DNA from 3 places in the Aquitalea aquatilis genome. Region 3 is predicted to be linked to each of the others. Evidence: riboswitches for the same ligand, from Rfam matches in the RefSeq annotation. Region 3 holds a riboswitch; each other region holds the start of a gene.

Region 1 (5,389 bases), 1.7 Mb from region 3:
GCTTTCGTAGAGCAGCGCGGCCTCGCCGGTGGGGCGCGCAGTCAGCCCCTTCAGCTTGAAATCGGCACTGCCACCGGGTGCGACCATGCCACCCTCGCTGCGGTATTCATGACCACCCAGCTGGATGGCACTGAAATTGAGCGAGACATGAAAGGCACTGGCATTGCTGGCGCGCAAGGCGTAGCCAAGCTTTCCCCCCAGGGAAACCAGCTGCCAGCTGAGTTTGTCTGCCGCATCATCCGGATTGCCGGCCAGGCCGGCCGGGCGATAGAACAGCTTGAGGCGGGAGCGGAAGGCCACCTGCACATAGTTGTGCTGCTCGTTGCTGGCCTTGGGCAGGGGCGGAATATCCAGGATATTCAGCCAGAACACCGACTCGCGGTCTTGCGGCACGCTATCGCCGGTAAAGGTCAGGCGCACCGTTTGCGCCTTAGCCGGGTCCACCCGGAAAATCGGCGGCATGATCAGGAAGGGCGCATCGGCCGTGGTGGGTTCGGACTTTTCATTGCCACGATCTGCCCACGCCTGTACCAGCGCCGGGTCATGGCCAACATTGTCCATCTTGATGGTGACTTCGCGATCATCTGACTTGTAGATGATGCGTGTACCGGTAATCACCACATTGGCCTGCGCGGCGGATGCCAGCAACATGGCCATGCTGGTGAACACGACTGCCCCGAGTTTTGCTATTTTTTTCATTCTGCACCTGCCTCAACGATTGCCCTGGCGATCCGGGGAGGCACTCCCCAGACCACCGGGCGGGTGCTGCTTAGTTGTAAATCATCGAGTACTGAACACTGGTATTCACCGTACCCGCGGTGGATGCGCCACCGGTGGCGATGTACTGGGCGTAGTAGTTCATGGTGCCGGTCTTGTTCGGCGAGCTGCCGGACAGGGTGACGGTTTGCGAGTTGGCGCTGGTGGCAACATTGATCGGCTGGAAGGTATTGTTCAGCAGCTGTACTTCCACATTGGTGGCCATGCCGGAACCGCTGGCATTGAACAGGTTACCGGTGCTCTGGTCCACCGTGGCACCCAGTTCGAAATGGGTCTGGGCACTGGTGCCGTTACAGTTGCTCAGGTTCAGCGCAAACGGGGTGACACCGGCAACCTGGCCGGCAGTAGCCAGCGCAGAGGTGGACACCGTCGGCAGGGTCACGGTGACGTTGCTGCCACTGGTGCCGGTGATGGTGCAGGTATTGGCCGTGATCTTGCCGTTGATGGTAATGGTGCCATCCGCTGCCAGCGCGCCAGCAGAGTAAATGCCCAACCCGATTACCAAGACAGAAACAATCTTTTTCATTTTCTAAAACTCCATCGCATTAACAGGGCAGCACACTGCCCCAGACAGAACGCCAGCCTGGCGCCCTTCCCCGCAAGCTTCCACCGCCACTGCGCAAGACGCAGTCAGCCAGAACACTCGCAAACCACCCGCAACAGCCTTGCCACCCGCCTCAGCACCATGACAATGGTGTCGAGCGAATTAGATATTAAATGTTTAAGCTGTTGTTATTTACAATTGTAAGCTCAGCATCTTCATGTTGAAAAGAATTTTCTTGAAAGTGTTGTAATTTTTCCTGTCAAATATGACAAAAGCTAGATTGCACGGGGGTGCTGCAAGCAGAGCCACCATTTCAAGCCGCTGATTTTTAATCAAATCATTCAGTTGCCTGCCAGCGAGGACACACAGCCACAACCGCAGCCGCAGCCGCTGCTTTTTGTGGCGTGGCGAGTCAGCAGCCGTGCGTTTGTACATTTGGCAGGAAGCAAGACAAGGAAAATGCATGCAGAGGCGCTGATGAAAACCAGGAAATGAACCGAAATGCAGTGCCTGACAAAATGCGAACACTTAAGGAGGCTTGCCTTGCCAGGAGCCACTGCCGGCCGCCCGTGGGCAGCCCGAGGCTGGAGGTGCCAGACAAGCAGCACCCGCGCCATGCCCGGGGCGTGCGCCAGGGCGGCCATTTTGCGCAGGGCATGAAGTTGGCGTATCCTGACGGCCATTGATGGTGCCGGCAACGCCGGTGAAAAGGGAATGCAGTGCAATGCTGCAACTGCCCCCGCAACTGTAATCGGTTAGGTTTTGCGCATCATGTCACTGGCTGTCTTGGCTGCATCCACCAGCAAGACACCAAGCCGGGAAGACGCGCAACGCTGCTGGAGCCGGAAGTCAGGAGACCTGCCATCATCGTCTGTGAGCGCGCTTGTCATGCAGCCGGGGGGCTGTATAGAGAGTCCGCGCCACTTTCACTGTGGGTCATCCTCATGCACATCATGGAAGGCTATTTGCCGGCCAAGCACTGTCTTGCCTGGTATTCCGTTTCTGCTCCTTTCTTTGCCGGCGGTGTCTGGCACATACGCAAAATCCTGTCGGAACGTCCGCAAGCCAGAATGAATCTGGCCGCTGCCGGCGCCTTTGCCTTTGTCTTGTCTGCCCTGAAAATGCCCAGCGTGACCGGCTCCTGCTCGCACCCCACCGGTACCGGTTTTGGCGCGGTGGTATTCGGGCCGGCGGTGATGGCGGTGCTGGGGGCCATGGTCTTGCTGTTCCAGGCCTTGCTGCTCGCCCATGGCGGCCTGACCACGCTCGGGGCCAACCTGTTCTCCATGGCCATCGTCGGCCCCTGGGTCAGCTATGGCTTGTGGAAGCTGGGGCAGCGCCTTGGCTTGTCGGTGGCGGTGTCGATGTTTCTTGCCGCTGCGCTGGGGGATCTGGCCACATATATCACCACCTCCATCCAGCTGGCACTCGCCTATCCGGACCCGGTGGGTGGCTTCATGACTGCCGCCATCAAGTTCGGTGGCATTTTTGCGCTGACGCAAGTGCCATTGGCCATTGCCGAGGGCATGCTGACGGTGGTGGTGATGGATGCGCTGGCCGGCAAGGTAGCCGATATCAGAAAAGTCAGCATTCTTGCCGGGGAGACACGCTAATGGCCAAGTCATCCCGTAGCAAATGGCTGCTGTTGGGCACGGTCGCACTGCTGGTGCTGCCGCTCTTGCTGGTCGAAGGCAAATTTGCCGGCTCGGACGATCAGGCCACCGCCGCCATTACCCACGCCAAGCCAGGCTACCAGCCCTGGTTCTCCCCCATCTGGGAGCCGCCAAGCGGCGAAGTGGAAAGCCTGCTGTTTGCCTTGCAGGCCGCCATTGGCGCTGGCGTCATCGGCTACGTCATCGGCAAACGCCAGGGACTGGCCGCCCGCGATGAAGCTGAGCATTGATCACTATGCGCATCTGAGTCGCTGGCGGGAAAGGCCGGTGCTGGAAAAGGCCCTGCTGGCTATCGGCATGTTGCTGCTGGCCATCAGCCTGCCACCCTGGCCGGCCGCCCCTTGCATCATCGCCAGCGTACTGAGCGTGACGCTGCTGGGTGCAAGAGTGCCGTTGCGACTCTGGTTGCGCTATGCCCTGATACCCGCCGGCTTCCTGCTGACCGCCGGGCTGAGCATGCTGTTTGATGTCAGCCGCCACGGCCTGAGCTTGTCCCCAGCGGCGCTGCCAACGGTATGCGGCCTGCTGCTCAGATCTTTCGCCGGAATCTGCTGCCTGCTGCTGCTTGCCCTGACCACCCCGGTCACCGATATCCTGGCCAGCCTGCGCAAAATCGGCCTGCCGCGCGAGATTGCCGAAATCAGCCTGATCATGTACCGGCTGGTTTTCCTGCTGCTGGACACCGCCAGCGCCATGCATACGGCACAGGCCGCGCGACTGGGACAAAGCAATCGCAAGCAACAGCTGCGCTCGCTCGGCCTGCTACTGGCCAATCTGTTTCCACGCGCCATGGATCGGGCCGGCAGGATGGAAAACGGCCTGGCCGCCCGCGGCTGGAACGGCGAATTCAACGTCCTGCGGCGCACGCAGCCGCTATCCCTGACACGCCTGACATGGACCAGCCTGTTACTGGGTAGCGTAGTGCTGGTCGGAACCCTTTTTTCATGAACACCATTCTCAGTGTCCAGCAGCTTGGCTATACCTTTCCTGGCAATGTCATTGCGCTGTCAGGCATCAATCTTTCCATTCAACGGGGCCGCTGCCTGGCCTTGCTCGGGCCAAACGGCTCGGGCAAGAGCACTTTTTTGCAGCATCTGAATGGAACCTTGCGGCCGGATCATGGCAGCGTGTTGCTGGAGCAGGAGGCCGTGACCTACTCGCGCCAGGGGCTTAACCGGCTGCGCAGCAAGGTGGGCCTGGTCTTGCAGGATGCCGATGACCAGCTGTTTGCGGCCTCGGTATTTGAAGACATCTCGTTCGGGCCATTAAACCAGGGGCTGGAGGCCGCCGCCGCACAACAAAGAGTAGAGGAAGCAATACGGGCCATGGGCCTGGCCGGGCTGGAAAACCGCCCGCCGCACATGCTCTCCGGCGGACAAAAGAAACGGGTCGCCATTGCCGGCGCATTGGCCATGGCCCCGGAGGTGCTGCTACTGGATGAACCCACCGCCGGGCTGGATCACGAAGGCATTGCCCAGCTGATTGAAATCCTGCAAACCCTGATGCAACAAGGCATCACCATCGTGTTTTCCACCCACGATGTCGATCTGGCCTGCGGGCTGGCGGATGATATCGCCCTGTTTGCTGCCGGGCGGGTCATCGGCTTTGGCGAGCGCCGCCAGATCTTGCTGGACAAGGACATGCTATTGGCCGCCAAACTCAGCCCCTCCCTACTGCTGCAAATGGTGGTCTTTGCACAGGACAAGGGCCTGCTGGCCGCCGATGCCGTCATGCCGCGCACTGCTGGCGACATCATGGCGTTGGTCGGGCAGTGGCAGCACGAATCTCATCAAACAAACCTGGCCGACTGAAGAGGTGGCACGCATTGAGCCGCCAGGTTTAAGCCTGCCACCGCCATGGCCGGCGGCTTTCCTTGTCAAAAGCTGTTCATAGCCTGCTGCGCTGCGGTGATACCGTGTTAAAAGCGCCTGCGGAATGCTCATTGACTCCAGGCAAACTCCGCGTCCTTAGTCGTTCTCGCCTTGTCTCACTCTCGCTCGCGACACTCGGCACAGGCTTTCACATCCGGCCGGCCGGGGTAAACACGAGTGGCCCTGCCCTGCCAGCAGGCTGACTTCAAAACGGTGGATGGCTGCCCGGCTATGCCTACCTGCAAATGGGCATTGCATTTATATCGTAGTGCGATATATTTAAATGACAGCACTGCTGTTTACCAAGGAGACTGTCATGAGCCCGCTTAGCCCCCTGCGCATGCTGTGGTCGTCAGGCCATAGCTGGGACACCCTGTCCCAATCCCATTCCTCGGTTTCGGCCAGTTTTTATCGCATCGTCCTACCCGGCTCGCTGCTGGGTACGGCCATGCTGCTGTTTGCCGCCAGTTACCATGGCAATGTCTATGCCCCAGAAGTTTCCTTCACCCACTGGCTGGTGGTAA
Region 2 (5,389 bases), 2.2 Mb from region 3:
CACGGTCGATCAACTGGTGCATCAGCGCATCGCTGCTGTCTGGCAGCGGGCCGATCTGGTAGCCATTGGCCTGCATGGCTTGCAGCAGCGCATACAGCGAGGCGGCGGAGTCCAGCCCCACCGCATTGCCCACTTGCGAGGCCTTGCTGTTGGAATTGGTAAAGATGAAGGCTACCCGTTTGGTGGCAGCCGGGGTGTGCTTCAGTCGCGCCAGCCGGGCGGCAATGCCGGCCAGGCGGCGCATGCGGTCGGGCAGCGGCTGGTAGTCGCTGCTGGCCGGGTCTTCCGGCTTGAACGACACCGGCACGCCGATGATGCGGCCATCGAACTCCGGCAGCGCCACATTCATGGCGGTGTCCAGCGGGTTCAGCCCACGCTCGGATTGCTCCCACTGCGCCTGGGTCATGCTGCTGGTGATGGCCTGCAGCACCGGGATATCCAGCTGCTCGAAGGCCTCTACTGCCCAGCTGGCGCTGGTGGCACCTTCGGCATTCACTTCGCCCATGGCAAAGGACGTCGTGTTGATCAGCACGCAGGGCTGGCCGGCGCGGGTGTCGCGCAGCAGTTGCAGCGCTGCCGGCATGCCGGCTTCGTCCTGGCTGCGCAGCGACGAGGTAAACAGCGGCAGCGCGTTGATCTGGCGCTCGGCCAGCATGTCTACCAGCATGTCGATGAAGCGGGTGTTGCCGCTCAGCCAGTGGGCGCGGTAGAAGCTGATGGCTACCGTGGGCCAGCCGGGTTGGCGAATTTCACACCAATCATCCAGCCAGTCATCCATGCTGCAAGCGTCGGACAGCTCCGGGTGATACAGGCCGTGCTCCGGCAAGGCGGCCGCAGGCAGATAGCCGTGGCCGGTCATCAGCAGACGGTCGGACAGGTAGCGCAGCAATTGCGCCATATTGCTGCTGCCACCGGCTTGCAGATAGGCATTGGCCTCTTGCTGGATGGATGGCGGCACGGTGCACAGCGCGGCCAGCTCCGGGTCCGGCTCGCCGGTGCCGCTGAGGATGATCAGCGCCTGCTTGCGTGCCAGCGCCTGCTGGTGCAGCGCGTCGAAAGCGGGGATGGACTGTACCCGGCCCAATACCCGCAGCAGCAGGATGCGGGCGCTGGCAAGTGGGCCGTCCAGCAGGGCCTGCATCTGGCTGGCGTCGGTAATGTGTTGCAGGGCGAAGCTGGCGACGCTGTCGAAGTCTGGCGGCAGCGGGGCGCGGCTCAGGGCGGTGAGGTCGGTGCCGGCGTGGCTGAGCAGCACGATGCCGCCCTGGTTGTGCTGCGTCATGGCGTGCTTTCACTGCTGACATCGCCCAAACCCAGGCGATGGAAAATCAGGGCTTCCACTGGCACGTCGCCCTGCAGATGCTCGCTGACAATGCGCTGCACCGCGTTGGCATCCACCTTGCGATACCACACGCCTTCCGGGTAGACCACCATGATGGGGCCTTCCTTGCATACGGCGAAACAATGACTGCGGGTGCGTTTCACCTTGAGGCCGTCACAGGCGTCGATGGCCTGGCCCAGCTGTTTGAACATGGCTTCGGCCTGCTGGCCATTTTCGGTGCAGCGCGGGCCGGTGCACATCAGCACATGGCGATAGTGCTGTCTCATCGGCGGCATTCCGGCAGGGTGGCGTGGCGTGCCGCTAACGGCTGGCTGGATGGATTCATGGCGGCCCTCTGGTGACGATAGGTCGCCGCAGGCGAGGGCACGGCGCGCCGGCGATGGGCGGCACGGTGCATTCCCCCGGTACACCCCGCCCGGATTCAGCCTGCGTCGACACGGATGACGGCCGGTCTCCTGGCTCGCGCTTCTTTACCCGGCATCGCCTTCCCGGGTGGCCCCGGTGGCATCGTGATGCGGACTCGTCGCTTACAGTTGCGGGGGCAGCTGCGGTGTCTCACCGCATTCCCGTTTCACCCCTGGCGGGGCACCGTCATTGAAGCGCGCATGATACGTGACAACCGGGTAAATGGGAATTCTGCCGACTGATTTTCAAGGCTTTTCCCATTGCGCCAGTGCGGTTTCCAGCTGTCGCCAGCCGGCCTCGTCTGGTGGCAGGCCCAGGCGCAGACTGGGGCCGTCGGCAAACTGGCGCAGCAGAATGCCGCGCCGGGCCAGGAAATCGAACAGCGCCGGGCAGTGCGCGCCCTGCAGCCACTGAAACAGATGGCTGCCTCCGGCCGGAATCAGGCCGTGCTGTTGCAATAGCTGTTGCAAACGCTGGCTGTCGCTGGCCAGTTGCGTGCGCATCGCCTGTTGCCAGTTTTTATCCTGCAAGGCCAAGGTCACCACTTCACGCGCCGGGCCGTTGATGCTCCACGGGCCGATGGCCTCGGCCAGTTGCTGCAACAGCGCCGGCCAGGCAAACACAAAACCCACCCGTGCCCCGGCCAGGCCGAAAAACTTGCCGATGGAGCGCAGTACGATCAGCCCTGGCAGGCCCACATCAGCCAGCAGGCTGTGCTCTGGCGTGGCATCCATGAAGGCTTCGTCGATGATCAGCCAGCCGCCACGACAGGCCAGTCGGGCGCGCCAGTCCTGCAGTTGTGCACGGGAGAAGGTGGTCCCGGTGGGGTTGTTGGGGTGGCACAGCAGCAGCACGTCCAGCTGGTCGATGGCAGCGTCGATGTCCTCCGGCGCATGGCGGCTCAACTGGTGGCCGTTTTGCTCCCAGTGCCAGGGGTGTTCGGCATAACACAAGGGCAGCATGCCCACCCGGCACGCTGGGCGCAGGGTGGGCAATAGCTGGATGGCCGGCTGCGAGCCGGCTACCGGCAGTAGCAGCGGGCTGCCGTAGTAATCCGCCGCCGCTTGTTCCAGCCCGTCATCCTCTTCGGGCAGCCGCTGCCAGCTGCGCGGGCTGGCCGCCGGCACTGGCCAGCCTTGTGGGTTCAAGCCGGTGGACAGATCCAGCCAGTCTTGCGCGGGAATGCCGTATTGCTGCGCGGCACGCAGGATGCCGCCTCCGTGTTCAAGCATGTGTGAAGCTCCAGATGAGGCCGCCGCCCAGCAGCGCCACGGCCACCCACAGCCACAGGCTGCGCTGTACCAGCGCGATGGCGCGGGCAATGTCTTCGGCTAAGGGCGGGCGTTGCAGGCCCAGCGTGGGGCGCTGCTTCAGCTTGCCGTGATAGCTGGCGGCACCGCCCAGCAGCACGCCCAGCGCACCGGCACCGGCGGCCATGACCGGGCCGGCATTGGGGCTGTACCAGGTGGGGGCCTGGGCGCGCCAGCATTGCCAGCCCTGGCGGGTATGGCCCAGCACGATGTAAGTGAGCGCGGTGAGGCGGGCGGGAATCAGGTTGAGTACATCGTCAAACCGGGCGGCCGCCCAGCCAAAATGCAGGAAGCGCTCATTGCGATAGCCCCACATGGCGTCCAGGGTATTGGCGGCGCGGTACAGTACCACGCCGGGCGCGCCCAGCAGCAAAAACCAGAACACGGCGGCAAAGATGGCATCGCTGCCGTTTTCCAGCACCGATTCGATGGTGGCGCGTGCCACGGCGGTTTCGTCCAGTTCGCTGGTGTTGCGGCTGACGATCATCGACACCTTGTAACGGGCCAGCGGCAAGTCGCCAGCGCGCAGCGCATCGAGCACCGCCTGGGCATGCTCGCGCAGGCTTTGCGCGCCAATGGCGAGGTACAGCAACAAGACCGATGCCAGCTGGCCCAGCCACGGTAAACGTGACAGCCAGCAAGCCAGGCCGGTCAGTGGCAGTAGCAGCAGGCTGATGCCCAGCACACCGCGCAGGCGCATGCGCCACACCGGTTCGGCTAGTGGCTGTGCCGGGTACAGCGCCTGTTCCACCCTGCGCACCAGATAGCCATAGCCCACTAGCGGATGCCAGCGCCGTGGCTCACCCAGCAAGCGGTCCAGCACTACGGCAAACAACAGAAAAACAGCTGAAATCACGTCACGCGCCTATATAATCGCCGGCTTCGGGGCGGCCGCTTGCCGCGCTGCCCTACCGTTGAAAAAGCGACATTCTAGGGGTCTTCCCGAAAAATTGCGCGCTGGAGAACTGCATGTCCGCCAAAACCATCATGATTCAGGGCACCACCTCGGATGCCGGCAAGAGCACTTTCGCCACTGGCTTTTGCCGTCTGCTGGCGCGGCGCGGCTTGCGCGTGGCCCCGTTCAAGCCGCAGAACATGGCGCTCAATAGTGCGGTGACAGTGGATGGTGGCGAGATCGGTCGTTCGCAAGCAGTGCAGGCACTGGCCTGCGGCGTGGAGCCGCACACCGACATGAATCCGGTGCTGCTCAAGCCCAATAGCAACACCGGCTCCCAGCTCATCATCCAGGGCCATGCCGTGGGCAATATGGACGCGGTGTCCTATCACGCCTACAAGCCGGTGGCGATGCAGGCGGTGTTGCAATCGCACGCCCGTCTGGCCAGCCAATACCAGTGCATCGTGGTGGAAGGCGCGGGCAGCCCGGCGGAAATCAATCTGCGCGAGGGCGATATCGCCAATATGGGCTTTGCCGAGGCGGTGGACTGCCCGGTGGTGCTGGTGGCGGACATCGAGCGTGGCGGGGTGTTTGCCCATCTGGTGGGAACGCTGGAATTGCTGTCCGACAGCGAGCGCGCGCGGGTGGTGGGGCTGGTGATCAACCGCTTCCGTGGCGATCCGGCCTTGCTGCAGTCCGGCGTGGAGTGGGTGGAGCAGCGTACCGGCAAGCCGGTGCTGGGCGTGCTGCCTTATCTGAACGGCCTGCATATCGAGGCGGAAGACAGCCTGGCGCTGAACCGGCCACAAGCCGGCACTACGCCGCAGCAGACGCTGCGGGTGGTGGTGCCGGTGCTGCCGCGCATCAGCAACCATACCGATTTCGATCCGCTGCGCCTGCACCCGCAGGTGGAGCTGTTGCTGGTCAAGCCGGGCCAGCCGCTGCCGCCGGCCGACCTGCTCATCCTGCCCGGCAGCAAGAGTGTGCGGGCTGATCTGGCCAGCTTGCGCGCTGCCGGCTGGGAGGCGGACATCGCCCGCCACCTGCGCTATGGCGGCAAGCTGATCGGCATCTGCGGCGGTTTACAGATGCTGGGCAAGCAGTTGCACGACCCGCTGGGGCTGGAGGGTGAGGCGGGCAGCAGTGCCGGCCTGGGCTGGCTGGACATGGACACCACGCTGGCTGCGCACAAGCAACTGACGCGGGTGAGCGGCCAGCTGGCAGTGGGCGGCGCAGCGGTAAGCGGCTATGAAATCCACATGGGAGTGAGCAGTGGCCCGGCGCTGGAGCAGCCTGCGGTACGGCTGGAAGACGGCCGCTGCGACGGGGCCATCAGCGCCGACGGTCAGATTCTGGCCAGCTATCTGCACGGCCTGTTCGACCAGCCGGCTGCGCTGACCGCCTTGCTGGCATGGGCCGGGCTGGCTGCGCCGCAGC
Region 3 (5,389 bases):
GCCGTGAGCCGGCACCGATGGCGTAGAGCATTTCGGTGGCATGCGGAGAGAGCGAAACAATGCGCCGGGCAGCACTTGGCAGTATCAGCCCTTGGCCGGCACCGTCGCGCACGACTATGGCCGCCTGGGCCGGGGCCAGCAGCAGTGCCAGCAACAACCAGCCGGCGCGTCCAAACCGGGCCATCAGCCGCCCTTGAGCGCCAGCGGCAGGCCGCAGGCCACCAGGGTCACGCGCTGGCAGCGGGCGGCGATGTCCTGATTGAGCCGGCCAAGCAGATCGCCATAGCGCCGTGCCACGCTGCTCATCGGCATCACGCCCCAGCCGATTTCATTGCTGACCAGCAACAGCTGGCCTTGCACTGCCGCAATGGCTTCCAGCAGCCATTGCCTTTCCTGCACGAAGTCCATTTCGTCGAACTGGTCGTCGCTGCGGAAAAAGCGCATCAGCCACATGCCCAGGCAATCCACCAGCAACAGGCCGTCTTCCTGATCATGTCCCAGCACCAGTTCGGCCAGACCACGCTCGGCTTCCAGCACGTGCCAGTGCTGCGGCCGCTGCAAACGGTGCTGGCGCACCCGTTCGGCAAACTCATCATCGCGCACTTCGGCAGTGGCGATGTAAGTCACCGGGCCGCCATGCTGCACGGCCAGTTGTTCGGCGTAGCGGCTTTTACCGGAGCGGGAGCCGCCGCTGATCAGGTGGGTCATGAACTTGATATCCCGAAAAACCGGGCCTCCAGCAAGGAGGCCCGGCTACAAACCAAGAAGGGGCTGCCACCTATAAGGTAGCAAGCAAGGTTTATTTCTGCTGATAGCTTACGCCGATATACCCGCCAAGGCCCGCCGTGTTGTAGCCATAGAGCGTAGTGTAATGACGGTCGAACACATTGCTGAGCTTGAGATTGGCAGTCCACTCGCGGGCAAAGCGGTAATTGGCATAGAGATTGGTCAACGTATAGCCGCCCAGCCAGACATTGCTGCCGCTATCGGTCGTGTCACGCCGCTTGGCACTGACCTGCCACTCCAGCCCGGTAGTCACTCGCCCCCAGTCATAGGCGGCCGCCAGCTGCCCGTAGGCGCGGGCACGTCGCTGCAATTGCTGGTGGCCGGAATGGTCCAGCGGGTCCTGATAGGTGGCAGAGCCAGACCAGTCCCAGTTGCCGACAGCCTTGGCCGCCGCCAACGTGGCACCACGGATGGTGGCATGGCTGATATTGGTCATGGTGCTGTAGTCGGAGGTAATGGCAATCATGTTGTCGATGCTGTTGTGAAACAGCGTCAGCGAGGCCGAACTGCCATTAGCCTTGTATTGCAAGGCCAGCTCGGCATTGCGCGATGTCTCCGGCTGCAGGTGGGGGTTGCCGGCGTAGCCATAGCTATCCAGCGGGTAGTACAGGTCATTGAAGGTGGGGGCCTTGAAGGCGGTGCCATAGCTGGCGCGTGCAGTCAGCGCCTCGTTCAGGCGATAGCCGTAACCCAGCTGGCCGGTGGTTTTGCCGCCAAACTGCTCATCCTGATCATGACGGGCACTGGCTTGCAGCAAATGCTTGCCGAATTCGCCGCTGTAGCCGATGAACACCGCCTTGTTGCTGCGTTCGCTGACATCAAAAGCCGTGCTGCTGTCCACATGCTGCTGGGTATAGTCGAAGCCAGCCAGCCAATTTCCCAGCCCGGTGTGGATATCGTTCTGCCACAGCCATTCGTTCTGGGCGGTCTGATACAGGTCGGCACGCTGGGCCATGTCGCCATTGGTCCAGTGCTCCTGTCTGTCAACGCTGTGGCTGAAACGCAGGGTGGAGGTCCAGTTGTCGGTGAGGCTGTTTTTGGATTCCAGGCTGGCACCGCTCTGGCGACTGCGTTGCAGATCTTCACCGTGGCTGTTGTAGCCGTCGTAATCCATTTTGCCGTTGGTCTGGAACAGGCGCAGCGACAGCTCCTGGCCGGCAGCCAGCGTCTGGGTCAGGTTGGCCGAGTAGGACAGGTTGCGGTAGGGATCACGGTCGGGGTTATAGCTGCTGCTCTGCGCATTGGTGGCGGAGATGCCATTGGTTTGCTGCTGGCTGAACTGCAGGCTGAAGGCGGTATTGTCCAGCTTGCCAGCCACCCCAGCGGCTGACTGGAACAGACCATGGTCGCCCACGCCCAGCGCAGCATTGAAACGCGGGGCACCGCTACCCTGGCGAGTGAAAATCTGGATCACGCCGCCGATGGCATCGGCACCATACAGGCTGGAGCTGCTGCCACGCAGGATTTCGATGCGCTCGATATTGTCCAGCGGGATGTTTTCCAGCGCCGTGGTACCGGTGGTGGCCGAGACGATACGCACACCATCCAGCAACACCACGGTCTGGTTGGCATTGCTGCCACGCAGGTAGATGCTGGCCTGGCTGCCGGCACCACCGGAACTGACCACTTCAACCCCGGGCTGGCGTGCCAGCAGTTGCGGCAAGCTGGTGACGGCAGATTGCTCGATGTCGTCGCGGGTAATCACACTGATGTCAGACAGGGTCTTGGTGATGGATTGCGGCTGGCGGCTGGCCGTTACCACCACTTCCTCGCCCTGGAATTGCGGCAGATTGTCGGCATGGGCCATGCCGGTGCCGATCAGCGACACCAGCAGCCCGATTTGTTGCGGCTTGAACATGAAACACACACTCCTGAAATGAAAAACCGGCAGAGCTGACAGGCTGCTGCCGCGAGGAGTGCGAAGAGGACGGCTTTCGCCGCTTGAACATCATGGCATGCGGAGCGGCGCAGCTGGCGCGCTCCGCTGTCTGCAAGATCGCCTCCCCGCGATACTCCAGCACCGGCAGCCGCACAGGCAGCCGCCGGCGACAGGCCGGTCTCCGGGCTTGGTCTTGCAGTCGTGCGCCTTCCCGTTCGATGTGAACAGTGGCGATGGCACAACCTTGGCCAGCAAAAGGCCAGACCTTACCGTTGCGGGGGCAGCGCCGGTCTTGCACCGGCTTCCCGTTTCATCCGGGCGGCAAAGCCCGGACACCTGTCTGGCGGGAATTATAAAGCGAATTGTCGCGAAAATAGAGCGATCATCAGCGATTTGTTGCCATATGCAAATGGCAATGCCCATGCCATACCGGCATGCCGCTTGCCGCGCCGCCCCCCATGACTTAGAGTCCCGCTCTAGCCCATGCCAACCAGAGAACACCGCATCATGACCCAGTCCATCGCCCTGCCCGCCCACGCTTCTTATCAGGCTGCCCTGCAGCGCCAGAACTCGCTGACCAAGCCGGCCGGCAGCCTGGGTGTACTGGAAACGGTGGCCTGCCGCTTTGCCGCCTGGCAAGGCCAGACCATTCCGGCCGCGCTGACGCCGGCCATTACCGTTTTTGCTGGTGACCACGGCGTGACTGCCGAAGGCGTATCGGCCTACCCGTCCATCGTGACCGGCGAAATGGTGAAGAACTTTGCCGCCGGCGGCGCGGCCATCTGCGTGCTGGCCCGCGCCATCTCCGCCCGGCTGGAAGTGGTGGATGTGGGTGTGCTGGGTCAGCTGCCGGAACTGCCCATTGTCTATGCCAAGGTCGCTGCCGGCACGGCCAATCTGGCGCTTGAGGCCGCCATGAGCACGACCGAGGTGGAGGCCGCGCTGGAAGTGGGCCGCGCCGCCGCCCGCCGCGCCATCGAACAGGGTGCCAATCTGCTGATCGCCGGCGATATGGGCATTGGCAATACCACGCCGTCGGCGGCGCTGATCTGCCGCCTGGCCAATCTTGAGGTCGATCTCATCGTCGGCCGCGGCACCGGCATCGACGACGCCGGCCTCGCCAACAAGCGCCGCGTGGTGGCACAGGCACTGCAGCGCCTGCAAGGGCAGCCGTTGAGCGGCACGCAAGTGCTGGCCGAACTGGGCGGGCTGGAAATCGCCGCCATGGCCGGCTTCTATCTGGAAGGTGCCCTACAGGGCGTGCCGTCTCTGGTGGATGGCTTCATCGCCAGCGCAGCCGCACTGGCTGCCCGCGCCATCAACCCTGCCGTGGCCGCCTGGCTGCTGGCCAGCCATCGCTCGGAAGAAACCGGCCACCGCCTGGCACTGGAGGCGCTGGGGCTGGAGCCGCTGGTGGAACTGGGCATGCGGCTGGGTGAAGGCTCCGGCGCGGCGACCTGCGTACCGCTGTTGCAACTGGCCATCAAGCTGCATGCCGAGATGGCCACTTTTGCCCAGGCCGGAGTGACGGAGAAGGATTGATGAACCCCTACACGCTGACCCTGCTGCGCCACGGCGAGATCGACCACGACGGCCGGCTGATCGGCCGTACCGATCTGCCGCTGAATGATCTGGGCTGTGAACAGATGGCCCGCAGCTGGCAGCGGCTGAACCAGCTGGCACCAGTGACCAGCATGGCCACCTCCCCCCTGCAGCGCTGCCGCGAATTTGCCGTACACCAGGCCCTGCATGGTTCGCTGCCATTGAAGGTGGACGAGCGCTTTGCCGAATTCGACTTTGGCGACTGGGACGGCATGTCGCGCGACATCCTGTCCGGCCAGCAACCGGACTGGGGCAGCCGGGTGGCCAGCGGAGAACTGACCCCGCCGGGCGGCGAGAGCTATGCCCTATTCCGCACCCGGGTGCTGTGTGGCTTCAGCGAGTGGATTCAAACCGCGCGCGGCAGCCATCGCGTGCTGGTCTGCCACGGCGGGGTGATTACCGCGCTGCTGGCCGAGCTGCTGGGCACCGAATTCGCCGTGGCCAAGCTGATGACGGTACAGCGTGGCGGCTTTGCCCAGCTGTCGATTCTGGAAGGCCATCCGGCCTATCTGATGCATCTGGAAAGCCCCGGCGAAGCATGAGCCTGCCCCCCTCGTCCCCGGTGCCGCCAGCCCGCTGGTGGCAATCGCTGATTCTGGCCATCCAGTTTCTTACCCGTCTGCCCACACCGCAGTTGCGCACCTTCCACCCGGAATGGCTGGCCGCCAGTGCGCGCTGGTTTGCTCCGGTCGGCCTGTTGCTGGGCAGCCTGCTGTGGCTGGCCGTGTGGCTGGGGGGGCAGTACGACCCCTGGCTGGGCGCGCTGCTGGGCCTGCTGTGCTGGATAGGTGTCACCGGCGGCCTGCATCTGGACGGGCTGGCCGACCTGACCGATGCCATGGGGGCGGCACACCGCTCGCGCAAACGATTTTTCGAGGTATTGAAAGACCCGCATGTCGGCAGCTTTGGCGTGATTGCCCTGATCAGCGCCATCGTCGGCAAACTGGTGTTGCTGATGCTGCTGGCCAGACAGCCCGCCCAGCTGGCCGGGCTGCTGTTGCTGCCGGCCTGGGCGCGGCTGTTCGCCCTGTTCTGGTCGGCCACCCTGCCAGCCCTGGCCCCCGGCAGTGGCGAGCGCTTTGCCTGGCAGCCGCAATGGCGGGTACAGGCCATCAGCCTGCT

The links. A riboswitch is a leader RNA that binds a small molecule or an ion and turns the genes downstream of it on or off. The one in region 3 is predicted to bind cobalamin.
Region 1: linked by a shared signal. The riboswitch ahead of FAZ30_RS17255 (energy-coupling factor ABC transporter permease) and the one ahead of FAZ30_RS04450 (TonB-dependent receptor domain-containing protein) in region 3 are both predicted to bind cobalamin.
Region 2: linked by a shared signal. The riboswitch ahead of FAZ30_RS14920 ((2Fe-2S) ferredoxin domain-containing protein) and the one ahead of FAZ30_RS04450 (TonB-dependent receptor domain-containing protein) in region 3 are both predicted to bind cobalamin.

What each region holds. Positions count from the first base shown of each region.
Region 1 is NZ_CP039731.1:3,691,080-3,696,468, forward strand. Features, by position in the region: gene FAZ30_RS17245 (fimbria/pilus periplasmic chaperone) at 1-699, opposite strand, end outside; gene FAZ30_RS17250 (fimbrial protein) at 770-1,303, opposite strand; cobalamin riboswitch at 1,991-2,201, shown strand; gene FAZ30_RS17255 (energy-coupling factor ABC transporter permease) at 2,266-2,934, shown strand; gene FAZ30_RS17260 (energy-coupling factor ABC transporter substrate-binding protein) at 2,934-3,224, shown strand; gene cbiQ (cobalt ECF transporter T component CbiQ) at 3,208-3,942, shown strand; gene FAZ30_RS17270 (energy-coupling factor ABC transporter ATP-binding protein) at 3,939-4,805, shown strand; gene FAZ30_RS17275 (YIP1 family protein) at 5,182-5,389, shown strand, end outside.
Region 2 is NZ_CP039731.1:3,175,645-3,181,033, forward strand. Features, by position in the region: gene FAZ30_RS14915 (cobaltochelatase subunit CobN) at 1-1,282, opposite strand, end outside; gene FAZ30_RS14920 ((2Fe-2S) ferredoxin domain-containing protein) at 1,279-1,608, opposite strand; cobalamin riboswitch at 1,771-1,950, opposite strand; gene cobD (threonine-phosphate decarboxylase CobD) at 1,993-2,979, opposite strand; gene cbiB (adenosylcobinamide-phosphate synthase CbiB) at 2,972-3,913, opposite strand; gene FAZ30_RS14935 (cobyric acid synthase) at 4,027-5,389, shown strand, end outside.
Region 3 is NZ_CP039731.1:988,670-994,058, forward strand. Features, by position in the region: gene FAZ30_RS04440 (cobalamin-binding protein) at 1-184, opposite strand, end outside; gene cobU (bifunctional adenosylcobinamide kinase/adenosylcobinamide-phosphate guanylyltransferase) at 184-708, opposite strand; gene FAZ30_RS04450 (TonB-dependent receptor domain-containing protein) at 800-2,644, opposite strand; cobalamin riboswitch at 2,821-3,020, opposite strand; gene cobT (nicotinate-nucleotide--dimethylbenzimidazole phosphoribosyltransferase) at 3,173-4,207, shown strand; gene FAZ30_RS04460 (histidine phosphatase family protein) at 4,207-4,809, shown strand; gene cobS (adenosylcobinamide-GDP ribazoletransferase) at 4,806-5,389, shown strand, end outside.